DNA from 2 places in the Tenacibaculum retecalamus genome. Region 1 is predicted to be linked to the other one. Evidence: riboswitches for the same ligand, from Rfam matches in the RefSeq annotation. Region 1 holds a riboswitch; the other holds the start of a gene.
The links. Region 1 has a riboswitch for cobalamin ahead of PG912_RS07400 (TonB-dependent receptor plug domain-containing protein). Riboswitches for the same ligand answer to the same signal wherever they lie in the genome.

Region 1 (3,514 bases):
ACTTCCAAAGAATGTTACTTTATCTTTTATTACTTTGTGGTTTATGAAAAAGTCAATAATACTATAAGAATCTAAAATTCCTCCAAAAGTTTCTCTCTCACCTGTATACCTGTATGCTGCATTTACAAAAGTCTTTGAAGCCAATTGATAATTAACACTTGCTCCAAATTTTTGTTTTGGTAAATTAATTATACTTACTCCTCCTTTAAAATTAACGTAAGTATAATCAGCTAAAATTGATAGTTTTTTTAAAGGTTTATAAATAACTCCTGCTTCAATACCTTTTAAATTAAATGTTCCAATATTATTTAAATACCTTCCTGCACTATATGCAACTTTGTCTGTTTCCTCTCTATAAAAATAAGTAGCGTTTAAAGTTAAATTATCTAAAACATCAAATTCAAAACCACCTTCAATAGTAAAATCTTTTTCTGGTGTTAATTCGTCTATATTATCCGCTCTATTAAAAATCTCAGTTAAAGTTGGTGTTATAAATGCGGTACCGTAAGAAGCAAATAATTTTAAATTTTTATCCTCTAAAATTTCAAAATTATAAGATGGGTTAATATTATAAACAAAATGATTTCCATATTCATTATGAATATTCATACGAACACCACCATTTACATTAAATCCAAAATCAGAATTATAGTTTAATGATACGTAAGGGTCATAAAAATGTTGCTTTGCTGTACCTTTAGCTATATTACTATAAGATGTTTCTTGTAACATATCTTGATACTGTGCCGTAATTCCTGTTAAAAAAGAAAACTGATTAGAAAGTCTATAACTATTAAACACATCAAATCCTTTTACTTCTCCTTGATAAACACTTTTCGAAGACGAGTTAGACTCTCTATCTATTTCAGTATAAAAAGCTCTTGCTTTTAACTCTCCTTTTGCATATTTAAAATCGGTACTAAAAACAGCTCTATTCTGTTTACCTCCAGAAACATAATCAGCATCTTCAGGTGGATAAGAAGAATCAAATTCGTTATTAAATTCATTAAAACTTCCTTGAATACCTACTTTAACTTTATTATTAATTTTATAGCCAATTTTTAATAAAGCATTTTGACGGTAAAATTTATCTTCCTTATTTGCTTTACTGTTTAAGCTTTCAATTGCAGATAAACCAGATGAGCTATTTGAATTTAAACCTAATAAATAAGTTACCTTATCTACTTTACCTTTAAAATTAAAGTTAGCTTGTAATTCATCTCCTGCAAATGTTGTGTGTTCTGCTGATCTATTACTACCTAATGATGTTGTAAATGTCCCTTCGAACTCTTTTTTAGACTCTTTCTTTAAAATAATATTAATTACTCCTGCTGCTGCACCAGAACCATATAAAACTGAAGATGCTCCTTTTAATACTTCAATAGATTCTATTTGGTTTAAATCTAATTGTCTTAAATCAAAGTCTCCAGCAATAGATGATGGATCATTAACATTAATACCGTCTATTAAAACCGCAGTTTGTTTATTTCTACCGCCTCTAATATAAACACCTAAATTTTGTCCTCTATTACTTTGAGATCCATTAATTTCAATACCAGGAATTTCATTTAACAATTGTGTTAACGATTTTCCTTGTCTTTCTTCAATCTCTTTTGTTGTTAGTTTGTAAACTATTTTACCAACATTTTTTTTACTCATCTTTGTTTTAGTTGCAGTTACAATAACTTCATCTAATTCTTCGATTTTCTCCTGCTCTTGAGCAATAATTTTTGTGCTTGCAAATAATGTTGCAATAGCACCAACAATTAATAATTGTTTGTTCATTTTTAATGATTTAATTTTTACAATTAATCAGGTAAATTTCGTGTACGATACAAAATAGTAATAAGTACAGTAACCTTTATCCCGAAAGTTTTACTTTTTTTGATTTTGGCAGGTCTCCTGACTTACGTCTTGTAACTTACCTTCCCATTTTAATAAAAAACAGTGGTAAAAGTGATAGTTACAAGCTTTATAGCTTACAGTTGCGGGAACAGTTTTGGATTTTAACCAAATTCCCTTTTAATTTCTTTAAGAAGATTTCTTTAAGAAAACCAAATTCGCGGCAAATGTAGTTTAAAAATTGGTATTACAAAATAGTTTTGTATCCTTGTTGCAAAAATATAAAAATGATGAGTGTTACTTTTTTAAAAAAATATGTATTCTTTATACTTTGCATATTGATAACTTCCTGCAAACCAAAAAACAAAGTAGAAAACCCTAGTAAAAACAAAACTAAAAGTAGTATAACTCATGCTTTAGGTTTTAACTTAATTGAGAAAGAAAACTCAACGACACTTATTATAAAAACACCTTATCCAAACGCTAAAGAAACATTTACTTATAGTTTAGGTGCTGAAAATACAGATATAAAAACTCCCATTAATAAAATAGTAGTTACTTCAACCACTCATATTCCTGTTTTAGAATTATTAGGTAAAGAAAAAACTTTAATTGGTTTTCCGCACACTAAATATGTTTCTTCAGAAAAAACAAGAGCTTTAATTGATAGCGGTTTTGTACGTGAACTTGGTAAAGAACAATCTTTAAATACCGAAATTTTATTAGATATTAAACCTGATTTAGTTGTCGGTTTTTCGATGGGTAAAACAAACAAAACACTAAACACAGTTAAAAACGCTGGAATCCCAGTAATTATTAATGGAGATTGGTTAGAAGAAACACCGCTTGGTAGAGCTGAATGGGTAAAGGTTTTTGGTGCTTTATATAACAAAAGTAAAAAAGCAGACAGCCTTTTTAATGCCATAAAAAACAATTATTTAGAGGCTATAGAAATTGCAAAAAAGGCAACAAAACAACCTACAATACTCTCTGGTGCAATTATGAGTAAAGATATTTGGAACTTACCAGCAGGCGAAAGTTTTGTAGCACAATATTTAAAAGATGCTAATCTTAATTATTTATGGAAACACACCAAAGAAAAAGGGAGTTTATCGCTAAGTTTTGAAAGTATTTTAGACAAAGGAAAAGAAGCTGATTTTTGGATTGCTCCTGGTTATTTTACTTCTAAAGAACAAATGTTAAATAGTAATAAACATTATGCTGAATTTAAAGCTTTTAAAAATGATAACATATATTCACCTGCTTTGAAAAAAGGAAAAACTGGTGGTGTTTTATATTTTGAATTAGCGCCTACTCGACCTGACTTAGTTTTAAAAGATGTTATAAAAATTACACATCCTGAATTGTTACCTAACTATAAATTAACCTTTTTCGAAAAAATGAAATAAGTTTAGTTTAATACTTTATTTAATCTATAAAACTAAAGTTATTATAAAAAATATTCTGTATCGCATGAAAATTAGTAAAAACCAATTAAAATTTCACGTATTTTTATCAATATTTTCATTTCTGATTTTACTTTTTTCTTGTCAAGACACAGTTAATAAATCGACTAAAACCGAATCTATTGGTCCAAAAAATGGTGCATTATTAATTGGTGGTGGTGGAATGACTGATGAAATGTGGCAAGTATTTTATGATTTTGCTGGCG
Region 2 (3,514 bases), 700 kb from region 1:
TACTTAAAATCAGCAAAAGCATCTAATAATTCCATTTGCGAACGGGAGCATTCAATAGTTATTACGTCAGCATCCATGTCTGAAATATTTTTAATAACATCATTAAATTCAGAATAGCACATGTGGGTGTGAATTTGAGTTTCATCCTTTATGCCACTAGCTGATATTTTAAAAGCATTTACAGCCCATTGTAAATAGTTTTGCCATTCTTTTTTTCGCAAAGGCAAGCCTTCTCTAATGGCAGGTTCATCAATTTGAATAATATTGATACCTGCTTTTTCTAAATCAACAACTTCATCTCTAATTGCTAAAGCTATTTGGTTACAGGTTACGTTGCGAGGTTGATCGTTACGAACAAAAGACCATTGTAAAATGGTAACAGATCCTGTTAACATTCCTTTTACCAATTTTTTTGTTAAAGATTGGGCAAAGTTAGTCCAATAAACAGTCATTGGGTTAGGTCTATGCACGTCTCCGTAAATAATTGGAGGTTTCACGCATCTACTACCATAACTTTGTACCCAACCTTTTTTGGTAAAAGCAAAACCAGCCAATTGTTCACCAAAATACTCTACCATATCATTACGTTCAAATTCTCCATGAACTAGTACGTCAATATCAATTTCTTCTTGCCAGCGAATAGATTTTTCGGTTTCTTCTTTTAGTAAAGTATTGTATTCTGAATTAGAAAGTTCTCCTTTTTTTAAATCGAGCTCTCCAACTCCTAACTTCTTTTGTTTGCGGAAAAGAACCAATAGTTGTGGTTGGAAATAGCGGTAAGTTTAGTGCTTTTTTCTGTGATATTTTACGAACAGAAAAAGGATTATTTCTTGTAGCGTCTTTTAATGTTATTGCATTTACTCTATCTTTTACTTTTGTGTTATGAATAAGTTTAGAGGTAGTGCGGTTTTTTATAGCTTCTTTATTAGCAGCTAATTTAATTTTAGCTTCCTTACTTACATTTTTAACGCTTAATGTTTTTAAAACTACAACTTCATTTATTTTTTGCTTAGCAAAAGCCATCCATTGTTTAATTTCAGGTGATAAAGTTTTTTCATCAGTTTCTAAATCTAAATCACATGGAGTATGTAAAAGTGAGCAAGATGGAGCAATTAATACACGATTTTCTCCAATTTTATCAATTGCTTTTTTAATGAAAGATAACGATTTTTCGAAATCATTTTTCCAGATATTTCTACCGTCAACAACACCTAAAGATAAGCTTAACTGTTTAGGGAATGTATTTAAAACATCGCTTAATTGCTCAGGGTTACGAACTAAATCAATATGTAAAGCACATACGGGTAATGAGGTTGCTAGGGATACATTGTCCTTTAAACCATCAAAATAAGTAGCTACTAGTATTTTTAATTTAGGAAACTCTTTTTTTAAAGTTGCGTAAACATGTTGATACGCTTCTTTAGTTTTTTTATCAATATCTAAAGCTAAAAAAGGCTCATCAAACTGAATCCATTCGGCACCTTGTGCGGTTAATTCTTTTAAAATATTAATGTATACAGGTAAAAGATTTTCAACTAAATCAAGTTTGTCAAAATTTTCTTCTTTTTCTTTTCCTAAAAGTAAATAAGAAACCAGTCCAATAATTACAGGTTTAGGATTTATACCAATTTGTTTTGCCCCTACAAATTCGTTGATAATTTTGTTTGAAAAAAGTTTAAATTCTTGATTTTTATAAAATTCAGGAACTATGTAATGGTAGTTAGTGTCAAACCATTTGGTCATTTCCATAGCAGTAATATCAATACCATCTTTTTGATATCCTCTGGCCATGGCAAAGTATAAATCGAGTTCGTTAGTCGATTTTTTTAAAGCTATTTCGTTGTATCGCTTTGGAATAGCACCAACAGTTAACGACATGTCTAAAACTTAATCATAATAAGAAAAATCATTGCAGGGAATTAAATCGATTCCTGCTTTTTGTTGAGTTTTCCAGTTTTTAATGGTAAGATTTCTTCCTACGTTTAGCAATTCATCTGCCAAAATTTTGCCTGACCAATATTGCTCGCAGGCTTTTTTGAGTTTTCTGTTGCTACCAATTCGCGGATAGCCAAGATTGTGCGTTTGCATTTTCTTTTAACTTTAAATGATTAATAAATTAGTTAAAAGCTCTTTTAAGCACTTCGCAATGCTTTTTTGAGAGAAAAATTAAGAAAGAAAATGCATTTTAGGAGCTAACAAAGCGTAGCTGTCCCTTTCAAGTTGGTTGACTTGTAAAATATGCATCTGTCTGACTAAAAGCTTCAAATCGCGAAAGCATTGTCAATTCGGAATAGGCAGGTCTCCTGACTTGTAACAGTTTTATTTTCCTTCCCATTTTAATTAAAAAACAGTGGATTTTTAGTAATAAAACCTTTGGTGTGTTACTTACAGTTGCGCGACAGTTCGTGATTTGCACACGATTCCCTATTAATCTACAGCTAAGTAAAACCTTTCCGGTTGATGAAGTATGTAAAGAACTTATTGGGGTCAAATGTAACTATAATTTTAAAAGAATAGCTTTTTTTATTTAGGATAAGTATAAGTTAGTTTTTTTATTAAGTAGTATTTTTTTGTAAATAGCATAAAAAAGCCAAAGCAATTAAGCTTTGGCTTAGTAAACTAATAAAACCAAGTATTAGTATCATTGGAGTTAGCTATAACAAATGAACTAATGTTTTTAGTAAGAACTGTATTTTAATGTAGGCTAATAACTTTTTTAGATCTCATTAGTAAGTTCTTGTTCCTGACCAATTACCTTCTGTATTTGATTGGCTATTATTCCAAATTCCGTTTATTTTATTCCCATTAATATTTCCAGAAAAATTAGTTCCAGTTGAGGTGGTTCCAGTAGTTATTATAGTATTGTTTACTTCCCCTTCTGCTGTGAAATTTATATTTGCATCTAAACTATGAACTAAAGCTTTAAACTCATCTTGATAAATGATAGCATTAAATATACCTGTTTGCTCTCCATTATATGAGCCTTCAAATAGCTTTACGACGGCATTTGATGTTTCTTTTATAGCAATTATAGAAGCATTTGAATGTCCGTTTATAGCTAGTTCTGTAAAAGTTGGATTGTTTCCATCCGAAGAAACGGAAAAAGTAAAAGTGTCATTACCGTTTTCAAAAACTATATTGGTTGCTTGGTTTTCTTGAACTGTTTGACTCGTTGTATAATCATATTGCATACCATCTATTGTTAATTTTGCAGATATTGTATTGTCATTATTAATGTTTACAATAATTATTCCGCTAGAACCAACAAAGATACCTTTATATATACCAAAGTTGTTGTTGTCAAATTCAGCCATTGCCTCTGAAGAATTAATGAATTCATTATTTGAATCATTGTTATCTGAACAAGAAATAATAAATAAGCTTAAAAATAATAAAATTGTTAATGTTAATTTTTGTTTCATGTTTTTTGTTTTAAAATGTTAGTTTTTTGTTTAATTATAACCAAACAAACTTATGATATAACTTTTTTAAGAAGAAGTATCAAGTGATAGCT

Region 2: another riboswitch for cobalamin. It lies ahead of metE (5-methyltetrahydropteroyltriglutamate--homocysteine S-methyltransferase); the one in region 1 lies ahead of PG912_RS07400 (TonB-dependent receptor plug domain-containing protein).

What each region holds. Positions count from the first base shown of each region.
Region 1 is NZ_CP115916.1:1,547,227-1,550,740, forward strand. It holds gene PG912_RS07400 (TonB-dependent receptor plug domain-containing protein) at 1-1,785, opposite strand, end outside; cobalamin riboswitch at 1,876-2,074, opposite strand; gene PG912_RS07405 (ABC transporter substrate-binding protein) at 2,133-3,251, shown strand; gene PG912_RS07410 (cyanophycinase) at 3,316-3,514, shown strand, end outside.
Region 2 is NZ_CP115916.1:843,599-847,112, forward strand. It holds partial or broken gene metE (5-methyltetrahydropteroyltriglutamate--homocysteine S-methyltransferase) at 1-2,088, opposite strand, end outside; cobalamin riboswitch at 2,277-2,468, opposite strand; gene PG912_RS04205 (hypothetical protein) at 2,727-3,422, opposite strand.